DNA from 4 places in the Streptomyces sp. NPDC093510 genome. Region 1 is predicted to be linked to each of the others. Evidence: riboswitches for the same ligand, from Rfam matches in the RefSeq annotation. Region 1 holds a riboswitch; each other region holds the start of a gene.

Region 1 (4,414 bases):
GGGAAGGTGAAGCTGGGGCCGCCCCGGACCGAGACCGGGTCACCGGCGGCGGTGCGGGTGGCGGCGATCCGCACCAGGATCTCCGGCGGCCCACCCGGCACGTACGGCTGTTCCATCCCGCCGAAATGCCCACATCCGCCGGGCTCACCGCAGGTGTCGGAGGCACGGCAGGCGTCGGCGCCACCGCAGGCATGGAGAACACCGCAGGCGCCGGACTCACGGCAGACGTCGAAACCACGGCAGGCACGGAGAGCACCGCAGGCGTCGTCGGACTCACGGCAGGCGTCGGCGTCACCGCAGGCACCAACATCACCGCAAGCGTCGGGCTCACCGCACGCCTCGGAGTCACCGCACGCCTCGAAGCCACCGTGGCGGTCCACATCACCGCGGCCACCGCCCTCCCCCATAGCCGCCGCGACCTCCGCTCCCAGTGCCAGCACCCGCGCGCCCGGCGACCAGGCCATGACCGCCCGCACCGACGGGTCCATCGCCCTCGGCAGCCCCGGCCTCGGCAACCCGTCGCCGCCCCGCCCGGGCCCGTGGACCAGCCCGTGGATCACGTCCACCTCAAGGGCCAGCAGCTCTCTTTCACCCTTGTACCGCTCCATGCCTAGAAGACGATAATCCCCTCCCCACCCAACGTACGTCCTGTACATTTTTTACAGAGTCCGGCCCACTCCACGACCGGCAGAAGAGAGGCGAGTCATGAAGCGTCCGTCCGCCCACCCCTCCGCACCCTCCGCACGCCACGTACTGCCTGAGTTCACCGAACGCTCAAGCTCGGGGACGCGGACCATGGATCCGTACTCCAAGCTCCTCGAGGAGCGGATCGTCTTCCTCGGCACCCCCATCGACGCCACCTCGGCCAACGACGTGATGGCCCAGTTCATGCACCTTGAGCACCAGGCGCCCGACCGCGACATCTCGCTGTACATCAACTCCCCCGGCGGCTCCTTCAGCGCGATGACCGCGATCTACGACACGATGCGGTTCGTCAGCTGTGACGTGGAGACGATCTGCCTCGGCCAGGCCGCTTCGGGCGCCGCCGCCCTGCTCGCCGCCGGCACCCCCGGCAAACGGTTCGCGCTGCCCGGCGCGCGCGTCCTGATCCACCAGCCCGCCGTCGCCGAACCGATCCAGGGTCAGGCCACGGACTTGGCGATCCAGGCCGACGAACTCCTGCGCACCCGGCGGCTGTTGGAGGAGCTGCTCGCCCGGCACACAGGACAGAGCCGGGAGCGGGTCACCGCGGACATCGAGCGGGACAAGATTTTCGACGCCCCGGCAGCCCTGGAGTACGGCTTCGTGGACCGGATCGTCCCGAGCCGCAAGAGCTCGCTCGCCGCCCACGACCCGAGGTGAAGTGCCGATGCTGCCGCCCGAGCTGCCGCCCCTGCCCGCCCTGACCCGCGCCGAGGCGGAGTTGGTGGACCGCTATCTCGAAGTCGTCGACCTGCTGGGCCGGATCAATCCGGCCCGCGCCGAGCACACCTACGGCGGACTCCGCGCCGCCCAGGCCCTGGTGGGCCGGGTGAGCGCCCTGCGGGACGCGCTCGCCCTCATGCACCACCGGGGCGAGAGCGAGGTGCACACCCCCACACTCGCCCGGGCGCTGCGCGTTCTCGACGGCGAGCGGCGCACCGAACGGGTCACCGTGCCACCCCGGCACGGCTGCTGAAACCCCGTCGGCCAAGCCTCCCCTCGAACACGGGAACGTCCGGGGCGACTTCGAAACGGACCAGTCGGGCTACCACGGACGGCGTAGACAATCGTCCTTCGTGGCACGGTCCGAAGTTGCGCCCAGCGAGTACATCAGGGGCGGAATTACGCATTCCGTTGCTGGTCGAGCGGTCGTCAGACGGTGTCGCGGCGAGCCCGATTCGGCAGTGTCCACCTGAACAGGTCAGTCGTGAGGAGCCTCACAAAACGCCGTTTCGGCTCGGTTTTCGGGCCCATCTCGGGTCAAGATCCCTTCCGACGACAAGCCCCCGCCACAGCGGCGGGGCGGTCCGGGCGGACGCCGAGTCCTGCCGCCACCCGGATGACCGGTCGACATCGGTGCAACGGCAGGAGTGGAGGACCCAGGTACGACGGGCCCGTCCGCAAAGTCCGGACGACGCCCTTGGGGTTAAGCCGCAGAGCATGACGCGGCCGGGCATCTTCGCCTGCCCGAACCCGACAGGTCATCCTTCACAGGCGGCTGACGAAGGGTTGCGCATGACCGCGCTGAATCATGTTCCGTCGCTGCTCAGCAGGACCGGTGCCGCATCGGTCCTCACGCTCGCCGTCGTGGGCGGCACCGTCGTGGCCCCCGGGCTCACGTCGGAGGCCGAGGCAGCCACTCACGGGACCAAGGCGCTCAAGATCGCGGCGTCCAAGAAGGGCTCCCCGTACGGCTACGGGGCAGTGGGACCCAACCGGTTCGACTGCTCGGGGCTGACGCTCTACTCGTTCAAGAAGACGGGCAAGAAGCTGCCGCGCACCACCTCCGCGCAGTACAACAAGACCAAGCACATCTCCCGGTCCCAGCGGTCCCGTGGCGACCTGGTGTTCTTCCACTCCGGCCGGAACGTCTACCACGTCGGGATCTATGCGGGTAACAACCGCATCTGGCACGCCCCCAAGCGGGGAACCGTGGTGCGCCTGGAGAAGATCTGGTCCAACAGCGTCTGGTACGGCAGGGTGCGCTGACCTCGCCGCGGCCGGTTCGGCGCGCACCTCGCACCGCCAGGTGCCGGTGCTTGGAGCGCGCCGGCAGGGATACCCGTGCGCGATGGCCACCGAGTATTCCTGTACCGCGCGCAACGAAACGCCGTTGGAGCGCGCGGACCGCAACTTCGCGGAGCTGCTCCAGGAGTTGAGGGTGACGCAGACCGGCGTCCAGATCCTCTTCGCCTTCCTGCTCACCCTCGCCTTCAGTCCGCGCTTCCCGTCGCTCGACGCCTTGCAGCGCGGCACCTACGTCACGACACTGCTGCTCGCGGTGCTCGCCGCGGCGCTCTTCACGGCACCCGCCGCGCTGCACCGCTCGCTGTTCCAACAGCGGGCCAAGCCGCTCATCGTGCGGGTGTCGTCCCGGCTCGCCGCGGCCGGACTGGGCGTGCTGGTGCTGACGCTCACCGGTTCCGTGCTGCTCGTCGTCGACGTGACGGCTGGGCGGGCCGCGGGCATCGCGGCGGGCGCGGTGACGCTGCTGGTGTGCGTCGGGCTGTGGGGCGTACTGCCGCGGCTCGTGCGGCTGCCCGCGGCGCGCGCCGAGGCGCCGCCCGAGGAGGAAGCGGACATCAGGCCGTCAGGGGCCCGAGGAGGAGCACCGCGCCCAATGCGCCGAGAGCGGTGCCGGTGACGGCTTCGACGGCACGGGCGGCGCGGGGCCTGCGCAGCCACCTGCCGAGCCGGTCCACCAGCGGCGCGACGGCCGGGAACCACAGCAGGGCGAGCGCCACCCTGCGCGAGGGCTTCCTCACCAACGCCCTCGACCCCAAGGCGTCGATCATCTTCCTCGGCGTGCTGCCCCAGTTCCCGCGCGGTGGGCGAGGCAGAGCACATAGCCGCCGCCGACAATCTGGAGGGCCCTGAAGAGCGCGGGTACGGCGGCGAGCACGGCGGCCACTCCCGCCACCGCGAGGGCGGTGTGCACCAGGAGTCCCCCTGCGATGCCGACCGCGCAGGCCACCCCGGCGCGTCGTGAGGTCAGGGCATTGCGTACGAGGACGGTGAAGTCGGCGTCCGGCATGGCGACCATGCCCGCGGCGACGCCGGTGAAGGCGCGGGAGGCGGGAGTCGCCCTGCTCGTCCGGCGCCATCGCGGGGCCCGGCCGACCGACGCGGGTGAGCTGCTCGTGGGCCACGCCCGTCGGGTGCTCGACGAGATGGAGCGGGCCCGGCACGGCACGAACTGGCGCGGCTCGCGGGGCTCTGGCTCGCAGGGCTCTCCGGCGGCTGGCTGCGTGTGGGCACCTTCCAGACGGCCGGCATCCATCTGCCGCCGCCCGTCCTGACCGCCTTCCGCCGCGCCCACCCCGACGTGGAGCTGACAGTGGCGGCCCATGAGCCGCCGTTCGGTGTCGCGGCCGTCGCGGCGGGCGACATCGATCTGGCTCTCACGCACACCTACGAACCCGCCGACCCGGCGCCCCTGCCCGCCGCCGTGTCGGCCGAGCCGGTCCTGGTCGAGGAGCTGGTCCTGGTGACCCGGCCGGGGCACGCGCTCGCGAGCGGCACGGCGCGGCTGCCGCTCGCCGACCTCGCCGACCTCGCCGGGCAGCCGCTGATCGGCATGGCCCGGCGCACCCGCCCCGGCAGGCGGTGGAGCGGGCCCTCGCGGAGGCCGGTGCGGCGGCCGCCGAGCTCGTCCAGACGCCCAGGTACGCACTGGTCTGTGCGCTGGCCGGCGCGGGGCTCGGGGTCGCCG
Region 2 (4,414 bases), on a different contig from region 1:
TCCCGTGCCGTCGAAGGCGGTCGCCGAGGCGGCTCCCGCGAGGGCGAGGGTCGCGGCGGTGCGGGCCGTGCTGCCGGTGAGCGAGCGCTGCTTGGGCTTGCGGTGCGCTGCCACGAAGTGGGGCTCCTTACGTGTCCGGCGGCGGCCCGCACAGGGGGAGCGGGCCACCGCCGGGTTTCTCGGCGGTGGTGGCCGACGGCCGTCCTGGGTCGGACGACGGTGGGGAGTCGGTCACCTGGTGGAGGACGCTAAACCTGGGCGTCACGAGTTGGTGACCGATTGTGCGCAACTGACGGAAGTGGGCGGACAGTGACCGACTACGCCCGTGCCGCTCACGGGACAGCACCCGCTTCGGGCGTGGCTGTGACCGATGGCTCGATTCCGACTTGCCTGCCCGGGTGGTGGTGGTACGGGGGCGCCTGCCGTGGCCGGCTGGGCGCCCGGCTAGGCTCCGGCCTCATGGACCTACTCATCCATCTCTTCGTCGGCCTGCACATCATCGGCATCGCCTCGCTCCTGGGCGGCTTCCTGACCCAGATGAAGCAGATGGGCCAGGGTGCCGCCCGCTTCACCCCCGGGATGCTGCACGGCGCTTTGATCATGCTCGTCACCGGTGTGGCCCTGGTGGGCCTCAACCAGGCGGACGACAACACGGTCAACAACGTCAAGATCGGCATCAAGCTGGCCCTGCTGATCGTGATCCTCGCGCTGGTCTATGTGAAGCGGGACGAGGAGAAGGTCGACAAGGGCATGTTCGGCGCGGTCGGCCTGCTGACCACTGCGAACATCTTCATCGCCGTGCTGTGGACCTGAGTTTTCCGCCTCTACGCGCGCGTGGCCCGCATCCTTCCCGGATGCGGGCCACGCGCTTTGTGCTCAAGCGGGGCGCACCACGCTGTGGATCGGCATGTAGTAGATCGACTCGACGCGGACGTTCGCGCCCGGCTTCGGGGCGTGGATCATCTTGCCGTTGCCGATGTAGATCCCCACGTGACTGATGTCGTCGTAGAAGAACACCAGGTCACCCGGCTCGGCGTCGGCGGTCTTCACGGTCGTGCCGACCTTCACCTGGTCCCACGTGGTGCGCGGCAGGGAGATCCCCGCGGCCTTCCACGCGTCCTGGGTCAGCCCGGAGCAGTCGTACGAGTCCGGGCCGGTGGCGCCCCAGACGTACGGCTTGCCGATCTGGGCCTCCGCGAAGTCGATGACCTTCGCGGCCTTGGTGGCGTAGCTGCCGTCCGTGCTCCCGGGGCCCGAACCGGAACCGGAACCGGAACCGGAACCGGAACCTGAGCCCGCGTCCGAGCCCGTGTCGGAGCCGGAGCCGGAGCCGGAGCCGGAGCCGGAGCCCTGCCCCTCCTCCTGCTCCTTCTCCCGCTGCGCCGCCTCCTCGGCCTTGCGCTTGCGCTCCGCCTCGGCGGCCTGCTCGCGGGCCAGCTTCTCGGCCTTGCGCTTGGCCTCCTGCTTCTTCTTCCGCTCGATCTCCGCGAGCCGCGCCTTCTCCTCGGCGGTCAGCTTCGAAAGGAGCTCCCGCGCGTCGCCCAGCTTCTTCTGGACGGTCTGCTTGCTCGTCCTGAGGTCGTCCCGCGAGTCGCTCAGCGTCTCCAGGCTCTTCGCTGCCTTCGCGCGCTGCTTGGTCGCCGACGCCTGCTGCACCTCGTAGTCGTCGACCGCCTTCTTCTGGCGCGTGGTCAGCCGGCCCGCGAGGTGGCTCTGGTCGAAGTAGCCCTGCGGGTCGTCGGCGAGCATCATCGTGGCCGTCTCGGAGACGGCGCCGGTGCGGTACTGCGCGGCGGCGAACGAGCCGAGCTCCTTGCGCGCGTCGTTCAGCTTGTCGGTGCGCTTGGCCACGTCGTCGAGCAGGTGGTCGACCTTCTTGCGCTGCTTGTCCGTGCGCTCCTTGGCCGAGTTGTACTTCTGGGTGGCCACGCCGGCCTGCCGGTAGAGCTCGTCGACCTTCTTCTGGACCTCTTCGAGGCTGGGCTTCGTGGGCGCGGAGGGTGCTGCCTGCGCGCTCTGCGACAGGAGAGCGACGGAGGTGAGGGCTGCCGTCGTGATGCCGATGGCAGGGGCCGTGCGTAGACCGGCGGTACGGGTCCGCGGCTTGCGGTGCGACGCCAAGGGAGGCGACTCCTTCCGTAGACCGCCTACCGGGTTAGCTGTCGGGTTCGGGCGGGTGGTTCGGAAGGCTGCCCTACAGTCCCGTACTACGTACGGGACCGATTCACCCCAAGGTTCGGGTGGGTCCCCGGCTCCGAACATGTCGGACTCGGCGGAGGCCGCCCGTTCCCGGCGGGGTTCGCCGGTGGGGGACGAGTGGCCCGCCGGGCACGCTAGCCAACTCGTGTGGCCCGTGTGAAGGATGATGTTCGATATGCCCGATACATTTTCGTGACTTTACGAGGTCCTTGACACGGGCATGGCGCAGGCGCGTCGGAGCGTAGCGGGGTGTCATCGGACGCGGGCGGGGCGTGAGGGAGTGCGGGGACCATCGGAACCCGCAGCGGTTTGTCAGTGGGGCCGCCTAGACTCGGGAAGCGATGAGCAGCCTCTTTGATGACAGCTTCCTGGCGGACCTGCAGCCTTCACGGGCCGTGGACGAAGAGCCCCCGCCGCCGCCCGAGGACAGCGCTCCGGAACCCGTTCCGGACGACCTGTTCAGCGGGAAGTTCGACGTGCCCATGACCCGGGACTCGCACTACCGCGACGGTGCCCCGCGCCCGGTCATCGACCCGGCGACGCTCCTGGACGGGCTGAACGAGAACCAGCGCGCGGCCGTCGTGCACGCCGGCTCCCCCCTGCTCATCGTGGCCGGCGCCGGCTCCGGCAAGACCCGCGTGCTGACCCACCGCATCGCGTACCTCCTCGCCGAGCGCGGTGTGCACCCCGGCCAGATCCTCGCGATCACCTTCACGAACAAGGCCGCGGGCGAGATGAAGGAGCGCGTCGAGCAGCTCGTGGGTCCGCGGGCGAACGCGATGTGGGTGTCGACCTTCCACAGCGCCTGCGTCCGCATCCTGCGCCGCGAGTACAAGAAGCTGGGCTTCACGTCCTCCTTCTCGATCTACGACGCCGCGGACTCCAAGCGCCTCATGGCCCTGGTCTGCCGCGACCTGGATCTCGACCCGAAGAAGTTCCCGCCGAAGTCCTTCAGCGCCAAGATCTCGAACCTGAAGAACGAGCTGATCGACGAGGAGGACTTCGCCGGTCAGGCCGCCGACGGTTTCGAGAAGACCCTCGCCCAGGCCTACGCCATGTACCAGTCACGCCTCCGCGAGGCGAACGCGCTGGACTTCGACGACCTGATCATGACGACGGTCCACCTGCTGCGTGCCTTCCCGGACGTCGCCGAGCACTACAGGCGCCGCTTCCGGCACGTCATGGTCGACGAGTACCAGGACACCAACCACGCCCAGTACGCCCTGGTGCGCGAGCTCGTCGGCCCCTCCGGAGGCGACGAGGACGACCCGGCCGAGCTGTGCGTGGTGGGTGACGCGGACCAGTCCATCTACGCCTTCCGCGGCGCCACCATCCGTAACATCCTCCAGTTCGAGGAGGACTACACCGACGCGACGACGATCCTCCTGGAGCAGAACTACCGCTCCACGCAGACGATCCTCACCGCCGCGAACGCGGTCATCGAGCGGAACGAGAGCCGCCGTCCCAAGAACCTGTGGACCAACCAGGGCGCGGGCGCCCGCATCACCGGATACGTAGCCGACACCGAGCACGACGAGGCGCAGTTCGTCGCCGACGAGATCGACCGGCTCACGGACGCGGGCGACGCGAAGGCCGGCGACGTGGCGATCTTCTACCGGACGAACGCCCAGTCCCGTGTCTTCGAAGAGATCTTCATCCGCGTCGGCCTGCCCTACAAGGTCGTCGGCGGCGTCCGCTTCTACGAGCGCAAGGAAGTCCGCGACGTCCTCGCGTACCTCCGCGTCCTCGCCAACCCTGAGGACGCCGTCCCGCTGCGCCGTATTCTCAACGTGCCCAAGAGGGGCATCGGCGACCGTGCCGAGGCGATGATCGACGCGCTCTCGCAGCGCGAGAAGATCTCCTTCCCGCAGGCCCTGCGCCGCGTCGACGAGGCGTACGGAATGGCGGCCCGCTCGGTCAACGCCGTCAAGCGTTTCAACACGCTCATGGAGGAGCTGCGGACCGTCGTCGAGTCCGGCGCGGGCCCGGCCGTCGTCCTGGAGGCCGTGCTCGAGCGGACCGGCTACCTCGCCGAGCTGCAGGCCTCGACCGACCCCCAAGACGAGACGCGCATCGAGAACCTCCAGGAGCTCGCCGCCGTGGCCCTGGAGTTTGAGCAGGACAACAACCAGGCCGAGGGCGACAGTCAGGCCGAGGGCGACAGTCAGGCCGAGGGAGCCGGTCAGGCCGAGGGTGCCGGTCAGGCCGAGGGTGC
Region 3 (4,414 bases), on a different contig from region 1:
CGGATGCCGCGCTCCCTGGCGACGGCCGCGATATGTTCCAGGAGTGTGGAGGCGACGCCCCTGCCCTGGTGGGCGTCCTGCACGAGGAAGGCGACCTCGGCCTCGTCCGCGGGCGCGCTGGCGGCCATGCCGCGTTCGTCGATGCGGTCGTAGCGCACGGTGGCGATGAACTCGCCGCCCACCGTGGCCGCGAGGCCCACCCGGTCCACCTGGTCGTGGTGGGTGAAGCGGTGCACGTCCTTGGCGGACAGCCGCGGGTAGGGCGCGAAGAAGCGGTAGTACTTCGACTCGTCCGAGACCTGTTCGTAGAAGCTGACCAGGCGGTCCGCGTCCTCGGCCGTGATGGGCCTGATCCGGGCGGTGCCTCCGTCGCGCAGCACCACATCGGCTTCCCAGTGGGAGGGGTAGTCGTGCCGATCCTGCTGATCCGACGGGGTCTGCATGGGCCCAGGGTACGGGTCGCGCGCCCGCCGGGGCCGGGGCAAGCTGGGACGGGTCGCAGGCGTCGGGGGCCGGGACGCGCGTCCGGCAGAGCACCCGTGACGGCATGAGACACTGGTCTAGACAAGTGTGAGACACCTGGAAGGGCAGCAACACATGGCTGAGCGCCGCGTCAACGTCGGCTGGGCCGAGGGCCTTCACGCCCGACCCGCCTCCATCTTCGTCCGTGCGGCCACGGCCGCCGGCGTCCCCGTGACGATCGCCAAGGCCGGCGGCAACCCGGTCAACGCCGGCTCGATGCTCGCGGTGCTCGGCCTGGGCGCCCAGGGCGGCGAGGAGATCGTGCTCGCCTCCGACGCCGAGGGTGCCGACGCCGCCCTCGACCGTCTGGCGAAGCTGGTCTCGGAGGGTCTCGAGGAGCTTCCGGAGACGGTCTAGGACACGCTCCTTGCATTACGTAAATGGGGTCATCCGGAATTCCGGGTGACCCCATCGACGTATGCAATAGAGTCTTTTGTCGCTGCTCTTTGCTCTTGTCTTTGTATACGGCGTCTCCGTTAATTCCGGAGGCTCACCGTGTTTACGGCATGTTGCGAACTCCTCACACGGCCGCCCCGACGCGCATGGCGCAATCGGTGGGCGGCCGTCGCGCGTTCCGCGTGCTCGGAGGTGAGCGCCCTGGCGCGCTCGGGGTCCCTGCGGGCGACCGCGTCGAGGATCGCGGCGTGCTCGGCCCAGGACTCGACCGGCGCCGCCGGGGGCTCGACGACGTACATCCAGGCGATCTTGTGCCGGAGCTGGGTGAGCAGCGCGCTGAGCCCGGGGCTTCCGGAGGCCTGGGCGAGCGTCTCGTGGAACCACCCGCCCAGCGAGCGCAGATCCTCCCCGAGGCCGTTCCTGGCGCGCTCCTGGCCCAGCCTGACGAGTCCGCGCAGGACCTTCAGGTGCGCGTCCGTGCGGCGCTGCGCGGCACGCGCCGCGGCGAGCGGTTCGAGCAGCGTCCGCACCTCCAGGAGGTCGGCGGCCTCCTGCTCGGTGGGCTCGGCGACGCACGCGCCCGCGTGCCTGCGGGTGACGACGAAGCCCTCGGCCTCCAGGGTGCGCAGGGCCTCGCGCACGGGCACGCGGGAGACGCCGTAGCGACGCGCGAGGAGTTCCTCGGTGAGCCGGCCACCCCTTTCGTACACACCGGCGACAATGTCGTCCCGAATGGCCGTGCATACCGATTGCGCGGCAACGCGCATGACCGGACCTCCGCCTTAATCCCCGCTGAACGCGGTCGACCGACGCTCGTTCATCGACTCTATTGCAGAGCTCCGCAATTTCCGACGGCGGGCCGGAATCCATGGATATCTTTTGGCCAAGGGCGGCGGAACAACGGCAACGCGAAAGCCCCGGCTCTGGGCGAGCCGGGGCTTTCGGAGCTGTGCGGGGTCCGTCGTCCGTCAGACGCTGACGCCGTGCGAGCGGAGGTACGCGACGGGGTCGATGTCCGAGCCGTACTCCGCGCCGGTGCGGGCCTCGAAGTGGAGGTGCGGGCCGCTGGAGTTGCCGGTGGAGCCGGAGAGGCCTATCTGCTGGCCCGGGGTGACCGCCTGGCCCACGGTGACGCCCAGGGACGACATGTGGCCGTACTGGGTGTACGTGCCGTCGTTCATCTTGATGACCACGTTGTTGCCGTAGGCACCGCCCCAGCCGGCCTCGACGACGGTGCCGGAGCCGACCGCGTGGACGCTGGTGCCGGACGCCGCGTGGAAGTCGACACCGGTGTGGCTGCCGGAGGACCACATGGCGCCGCCGGTCTGGTAGCCCGTGGAGACGTACGAGCCGCTGATCGGGGAGACGTAGGTGTTCAGGCGCTTGCGCTCGGCCTCGCGGGCGGCGCGCTCCTTGGCCTCGCGCTCCTTCTTGGCCTTCGCCTTGGCCTCGGCCTCCGCCTTGCGCTTCTCCTCCGCGGCCTCCTTCTTGGCGGCCTCTTCGGCCTTCTTCGCGGCGGCGGCGTCGTCGGCGGCCTGCTGCTGCGCCGCGGCCTGCGCGTCGATGCTCGCGGCGAGCGAGTCGCCCACGGATATCGCCTGGGTGAGGCCGGTGTGCTCCATGGCCGCTTCGTCGGGGGCGGCGAGCGCCGGGGCCGCGAGGCCGCCGATGACACCGGTGGTGGTGAGCGCCGCGACACCGGCGACGTTCGCGGTGGTACGCGTGAGGCGGCTCGGACGACGGTGCTTCCCGGTGGCACGGGTGAACGCCATGTGGCGGGTGATCCTTTCCTTCCTTCTCGCCTACCGGGTTAGCTGACGGGTTCGGAGCAGGAAGGTCTCCTACGGACCCCTCACCTCGCGGCAAGGTGCCCGATTCACCCCAGGGGACATGTGGGTCCCCGGCTCCCCTGGCTCGCGCCGTACGGGGACTCGGCGATGACTGTCCGGTGCCGCGGATGCGGCGTACTGCGCGACGAACAGCCGGCTCGACGCTAAACGGGCCGACTGCAATCGACAAACAGAAGTCGTTTTTTGTAGCGCACGCCACACGGCAGACAGGCAACCACCATAGTAATTCGGACATATGGGGACCCCGATGCCTGAAGCGGTCATCGGGGTCCCGATATGTCCTGGCCGGCGAACAGCCTGACGGTCACTCAGCCGGTGACAACACTCACTTCGCCGATGCCGAGCGCCCTGACGGGCTCCTCGATCTGCGCGGCGTCCCCGACCAGGACCGTCACCAGACGGTCCGCCGGGAAGGCGTTCACGACGGCGGCAGTGGCCTCCACGGTGCCGGTGGCGGCCAGCTGTCGGTACAGCTGCGCCTGGAAGTCGTCCGGCAGGTTCTGCTCGACCTGGTCGGCGAGGGTGGCCGCCACGGAGGCCGCCATCTCGTACTTGAGCGGGGCGACGCCCACGAGGTTCTGCACGGCCACATCGCGCTCGGCGTCCGTGAGTCCCTCGGCGGCGAGGACGCGCAGGACCTTCCACAGGTCCTCCAGTGCCGGCCCCGTGTTCGGGGTGTCCACGGAGCCGCTGATGGCGAGCATGGCGGCACCCGAGCCGTCCGGCGCGGAACGCAGGACCTGACCGAACGCCCTTACACCGTAGGTGTATCCCTTCTCCTCACGAAGGACACGGTCCAGACGCGAGGTGAGGGTGCCGCCCAGGCAGTACGTGCCGAGGACCTGGGCCGGCCAGACCCGGTCGTGCCGGTCGGCCCCCACACGGCCGATCAGCAGCTGCGTCTGGACCGCTCCGGGGCGGTCCACGATGACGACGCGGCCACGGTCGTCGGCGGTCACCGGCGGCACCGGGCGCGGCTCGCCCGCGGAGCCGGTCCAGGCGCCGACGGTGTCCGCGAGGACGGCGTCCAGGTCGGTACCCGTGAGGTCACCGACCACGACGAGGGTGGCCGTGGCGGGGCGGACGTACTTCTCGTAGAAGGCACGCACCGCCGCCGAGTCGATGGCCGCGACCGTCTCCTCGGTGCCCTGGCGCGGACGCGACATGCGCGAGGTCGGCGGGAAGAGCTGCCTGGAGAGCTCCTTGGCGGCGCGGCGCGCCGGGTTGGCGGCCTCGTGCGGGATCTCGTCCAGGCGGTTGCGCACGAGCCGCTCGATCTCGCTGTCCGCGAAGGCCGGGGCCCGCAGGGCGTCGGCGAGCAGCCCGAGCGCCTTCGGGAGCCGGGAGACCGGCACCTCGAGGGAGACCCGCACGCCCGGGTGGTCGGCGTGCGCGTCGAGCGTCGCGCCGCAGCGGTCGAGCTCGGCGGCGAACTCCTCGGCGGAGTGCTTGTCGGTGCCTTCGTTGAAGGCTCTCGCCATGATCGTGGCGACGCCGTCGAGGCCCTCGGGCTCGGCGTCCAGGGGCGCGTCGAGGTTGATCTCGACGGCGACGACCTGCTGGCCGGGGCGGTGGCAGCGGAGCACGGTCAGGCCGTTGGGCAGGGTGCCGCGCTCGGGCGCCGGGAAGGCCCAGGGCTTGGCCGT
Region 4 (4,414 bases), on a different contig from region 1:
CCGCGACCGCCTGGTGGCGGTCACTTCCCAGCGGAAGCCCGGAGCGCGCGGCCCATCGGGCGGCCTCCAGCGGTGAGAGTCGTTCGGCGGTGGTGGGCATGGCGATGCCTTTCCTTGTCGTGCGGAGCAGCAGACGACTAAAAGCTAAGCGTTTGCGTTAGGACGACCGTAGGCCCTACGCTCACTTAACGCAAACGCTTAGCTTTTAAATCGGATGAAGGAAGGACCAGACATGCCGACCTCGACCGCCCACCAGGCCAGGCCGTCCGTCACGACCCCCTACTGGACCGTTGGCGACATCGCCGTACACCGCATCGACGAGATTCCCCTGCCACCCTCGACCGGCCCCTGGCTCCTGCCCGACGCCACGGCCGACGTGATTGCACAGCAGCCCTGGCTGCGCCCCGAATTCGCCGACGACGAGGGCGTCCTGCACCTCGACAGCCACAGCTTCGCGTTCACCTTGGGCACCCTGCGGGTGCTGGTCGACACCGGTATCGGCAACGGCAAGACGCGGGCCAACCCGGCATGGCACGACCTTCGCACCGACTACCTGCGGCGCCTGACCGACGCCGGCTTCCCACCGGAATCGGTCGACCTGGTCGTCCTGACCCATCTGCACACGGACCACGTCGGCTGGAACACCCGGGAGATGGAGGGCACTTGGGCCCCGACCTTCCCCAACGCCCGCTACCTCACCTCCCGGACCGAGTGGGACTTCTGGGCCGGGTACGACATGGACGAACCGCGGCGGCAGATGTTCCGCGACTCCGTGCACCCGATCGCGGACGCCGGACTGCTCGACCTCGTCGACGTCCCGGACGGCGGCGTCGACGTCGCCCCCGGCCTACGCCTCACGCCCACGCCCGGTCACACTCCGGGCCACATCGCCGTACAGGTGAGCAGCCGCGGAGAAACAGCGCTTATATCCGGCGACTTGGTCCACCACCCTGTCCAACTCCCCCACCCGCACATCGGCAGTTGCGTCGACATCGACCCGGAACAGGCCGAAGTGTCGCGCCGAAACCTGTTCGCCTCTCTCGCCGATACCGAAACCCTTATTCTGGGCACCCACTTCCCCGAGCCGACCGCCGGCCGCGTGATATCCCACGGCGATTCCTACCGACTGACACCCGTTCCGCCGAAGCGCCACCCTCTTTCCGAGTGATGACGCCGACGCGGAGTCGAGGCAAACCGATATTGACGGGGCGACAGGTTTTCGGTGCCGGATCGCCCCACTCCCACATTCCTCGACTGAGCAGCCATTCCTCAACTGAGCAGTCATCAGGCATCCATATGTCCATATTTGCGCAGAACGCAACCATCTAGACCTTTGGCTGCGTGTGCGGGACTTTCGCCCTCCTTGCGGAGTGCGCAAGTGAAATGAGTCACGCCATAGCCTCCCTCCCCACCGAGCATCGAGCGCGCTTCCGTTCCACGCAAAGAGAGTTGGGCTATTCGATCAAAGAGGGCCGCGCATTCTCCATTCGAATTCGCGCCTTGTTCCGTCCGGGCTTTCTCGCTTAACGTCAATGTCAATCCGGACGGAACGCCGAATCCTGCCGCTGTCCGGAAACTCTCCCACCACCCACTCACTTACGCACGGCAGGAGCGGGGGACCCAGGTAAGCCGCCGATCCGGATTCCGGAACGGCTCGGGGTGAAGTCACGCCCACCGTGTGACCGGACAGCTCCCGTCCGAACCCGACAGCTCACCTCGCAGGCGACGGAGAGGAATTCGTCATGCCCGCAAAGGGAAAGCACCGCCGTCCCAAGTCCAGCCCGCTCTCCCGGAGCGTCGCCGCCGCGGGCACGGGCGGAGCCGTGCTCGTTCTCCCGGTGCTCGGCGCGACCTCCGCCGGTGCGGCGGAGCCCGTCGCGGCCGCCAAGCCCGCCGCGGCCCCGAAGACCTACGTCGTCGTCGCGGGCGACTCCCTCGCCAAGATCGCCCAGGACCACTCCGTGAGCGGCGGCTGGCAGAAGCTGTACGAGGTCAACCGCGGCGCCCTCGGCAACGACCCGAAGCTGATCCACCCCGGCCTCGAGCTCACCCTTGGTGAGCAGGCCCCGGCCGAGAAGCCGGCCGCCGAGCGGGCGGACCGGTCCGAGCGCACGGCCGCCGCCGAGCCCGCCGCTGCCACGGCGCCGAAGTCCTACGCCGACAACCTCGACGGCTGGATCAAGGAGTCGCTCGACATCATGGCCGAGCGCGGCATCCCCGGCACGTACGAGGGCATCCACCGCAACATCATGCGCGAGTCCTCCGGCAACCCGCTGGCCATCAACAACTGGGACTCCAACGCCGCGGCCGGCATCCCCTCGAAGGGGCTCCTCCAGGTCATCGGCCCCACGTTCTCCGCCTACCACGTGCCCGGCACGTCGACGGACAGCTTCGACCCGGTCGCCAACATCACCGCCGCCTGCAACTACGCGGCCGACCGGTACGGCTCGATCGACAACGTGAACGGTCCGTACTAGACCGTCTCCGGTCCCGTCACCGGGGTCGCCCCCGCGTCGTACGGGAGGGTGGAGAGTACGTCGGCGTAGCCCCGTTCCAGGGCCTGCCGCTGCCGTGCGGTGTGCGGGCCCGCGGGGCGCGCGGCCAAGCGCGCCATCCGTTCCTCGTGTGCCTCGGTGATCTGGTCGGCGGTCCTCCGCCAGTCGGCGTCGTCCGGTACGCGGGCCAGTTCCACACAGTCCGGCTGTACGCCCTCCGCCAGCGCCGCCGCAGCCCTGTCGTGGCCGTCGAGGAGCAGCCAGCCGTCCAAGAAGGACACCCACCACAGCAGGACCGGGGCGAGGGTCTTCTCGCGGACGTATTTACGGTAGGCCTTCACCCGTGGGGCGTCCGGCGCCGGGAGCGGGCGCAGCGGCAGGACTCCGTGCCAGCCGCCCCCGCAGAGCAGCTCGAGGGTCGCGTCGGGCCAGTCGCGGACGAGGTCGCAGCTCCAGATGCCCGGAGCGAAGGCCGTGCGCGTGGTCAGGCGCCAGCGGCCGTGGTGGAGCGGACTGGGGCTCTCCTCTGCCAGCAGCCATCGCGCGTACCGGTGAGGCCAGTCGGTGCCGGCGCGCATCGCCGCGGCGGTCAGGGGCGGCAGCGGGGAGCGGTGGCCCGGCAGGCGGCGGAGGTGGAGGTCGCGGCAGCAGCCGTCGCCCTCCGACCGGGCCTGGATCAGCGGCTGTTCGCCCTGGAGGAGGTTCCACCCGCGGTCCGCAGCCCCCTCGAAGCGCAGTGGGGGCAGGCCCCGGTCGCCGTCCGGGACGGCGAGGACGAGTCCTCCCCCGGGCAGTGGTTCACGCGTCGCGCTGATCATGGGATCGCTGATCATGGGCTCAGTGTCGGCACGAAGGCTCTTTTCGGCAAGAAAGCACCTGACGCTCCGCTCCGGTGCCTCGGCCGTCGGCGCGCGCATCGCCCTCCCGCCCCTCCTCGCCGTCGCGCCGGGCGGGCGCGCCACCTCACGTCGGCGTCAGCCTGAGCTGCCACTCCGTCGACGCTCCCGCCAACGCAGCCCTGCTCGTTGCCCCTTGCCGTTCAGCCGTTCGCTGACCCAGGAGAGCATTAGAGCCAGCGGGGCGGCCACCAACCCGATCAGCAGGGCGGGGCCCCAGTCCATCCCGTCGCGCCGGAAGCGGAAGAGGAGCACGCAGAACGCGTACATCAGCAACAGGGCCAACGCGGTCTTCAGCGGCTTGGACAGATTCATGGGACGCCGAGTACCCCTGTTGTGACGGGTCATGACGCCTTGTCACCAGTCGAGCGCGTCCGTGATGCGGGCGAGCCAGCGGTCCACGGGGCCGGTGGTGAGTACGCCGCTGCCGGCACCGGCCACCTGCCCCGCGGCGGGCAGCAGGCGTGACCGGACCCTCGCGAGTGTGCTCCGGTCGTCCGATCGCAGGGCCGCCTCGGCCTCCACGCAGCAGAGTGCCTCGTACAGCAGGTCCGGGGGCGGTTCGGGCAAGGCGCGCAGTGCCGCGTGTGCCTGGTCGTGGCGGCCGGTCTCCGCGAGGGCGAGCGCTTCGGCCCAGGGGCGGTACGGGCCCCAGTCCGCGTTCAGGTCGACGTGGGGCGGCAGGAGCTGTGCCAGGCGCAGGGACACCAGTGCCAGCGGCAGGAGGCCCGTGCGCATGCCCGGCATGCCGGCGCCGTCCAGGCTCGCGGCGGCGGCGCGAGACGCGGACTCGGCCCGTTCCATCTCGCCCGACGCGGCCAGGCGCAGGGCGTCGTACCACTGCGTGAAGACGCCCACCAGCGGCAGTTCGTGCCGCTGGGAGAGCCGTGTCGCGGCGGCGGCGTGCGCGTCGGCGGCCGAGAAGTCGTCGAGTGCGGCGCGGGCTTGCAGACGGATGAGGTGGCCGAGCACTGCGAAGGTGACCAGGCCGTGCCGGGCGGAGAGCCCGACGAGTTCCGCGCC

The links. Region 1 has a riboswitch for cyclic di-AMP ahead of AB0N81_RS41505 (C40 family peptidase). Riboswitches for the same ligand answer to the same signal wherever they lie in the genome.
Region 2: linked by a shared signal. The riboswitch ahead of AB0N81_RS29175 (NlpC/P60 family protein) and the one ahead of AB0N81_RS41505 (C40 family peptidase) in region 1 are both predicted to bind cyclic di-AMP.
Region 3: linked by a shared signal. The riboswitch ahead of AB0N81_RS27530 (M23 family metallopeptidase) and the one ahead of AB0N81_RS41505 (C40 family peptidase) in region 1 are both predicted to bind cyclic di-AMP.
Region 4: linked by a shared signal. The riboswitch ahead of AB0N81_RS12110 (LysM peptidoglycan-binding domain-containing protein) and the one ahead of AB0N81_RS41505 (C40 family peptidase) in region 1 are both predicted to bind cyclic di-AMP.

Annotation. Positions count from the first base shown of each region.
Region 1 is NZ_JBFBEE010000053.1:2,388-6,801, reverse strand. It holds gene AB0N81_RS41520 (GNAT family N-acetyltransferase) at 1-608, opposite strand, end outside; gene AB0N81_RS41515 (ATP-dependent Clp protease proteolytic subunit) at 706-1,362, shown strand; gene AB0N81_RS41510 (hypothetical protein) at 1,370-1,678, shown strand; cyclic di-AMP (ydaO/yuaA leader) riboswitch at 2,038-2,214, shown strand; gene AB0N81_RS41505 (C40 family peptidase) at 2,218-2,691, shown strand; gene AB0N81_RS41500 (DUF6328 family protein) at 2,774-3,346, shown strand; gene AB0N81_RS41495 (hypothetical protein) at 3,285-3,497, opposite strand; gene AB0N81_RS41490 (LysE family transporter) at 3,494-3,736, opposite strand; partial or broken gene AB0N81_RS41485 (LysR substrate-binding domain-containing protein) at 3,771-4,414, shown strand, end outside.
Region 2 is NZ_JBFBEE010000020.1:41,074-45,487, forward strand. It holds gene AB0N81_RS29165 (NlpC/P60 family protein) at 1-114, opposite strand, end outside; gene AB0N81_RS29170 (hypothetical protein) at 460-813, shown strand; gene AB0N81_RS29175 (NlpC/P60 family protein) at 877-2,121, opposite strand; cyclic di-AMP (ydaO/yuaA leader) riboswitch at 2,129-2,285, opposite strand; gene AB0N81_RS29180 (ATP-dependent DNA helicase) at 2,541-4,414, shown strand, end outside.
Region 3 is NZ_JBFBEE010000018.1:41,234-45,647, forward strand. It holds gene AB0N81_RS27515 (GNAT family N-acetyltransferase) at 1-443, opposite strand, end outside; gene AB0N81_RS27520 (HPr family phosphocarrier protein) at 598-879, shown strand; gene AB0N81_RS27525 (GntR family transcriptional regulator) at 999-1,685, opposite strand; gene AB0N81_RS27530 (M23 family metallopeptidase) at 1,887-2,690, opposite strand; cyclic di-AMP (ydaO/yuaA leader) riboswitch at 2,703-2,865, opposite strand; gene AB0N81_RS27535 (pitrilysin family protein) at 3,077-4,414, opposite strand, start outside.
Region 4 is NZ_JBFBEE010000006.1:207,060-211,473, reverse strand. It holds gene AB0N81_RS12120 (hypothetical protein) at 1-100, opposite strand, end outside; gene AB0N81_RS12115 (MBL fold metallo-hydrolase) at 233-1,168, shown strand; cyclic di-AMP (ydaO/yuaA leader) riboswitch at 1,576-1,738, shown strand; gene AB0N81_RS12110 (LysM peptidoglycan-binding domain-containing protein) at 1,743-2,477, shown strand; gene AB0N81_RS12105 (hypothetical protein) at 2,474-3,328, opposite strand; gene AB0N81_RS12100 (hypothetical protein) at 3,470-3,706, opposite strand; gene AB0N81_RS12095 (BTAD domain-containing putative transcriptional regulator) at 3,749-4,414, opposite strand, start outside.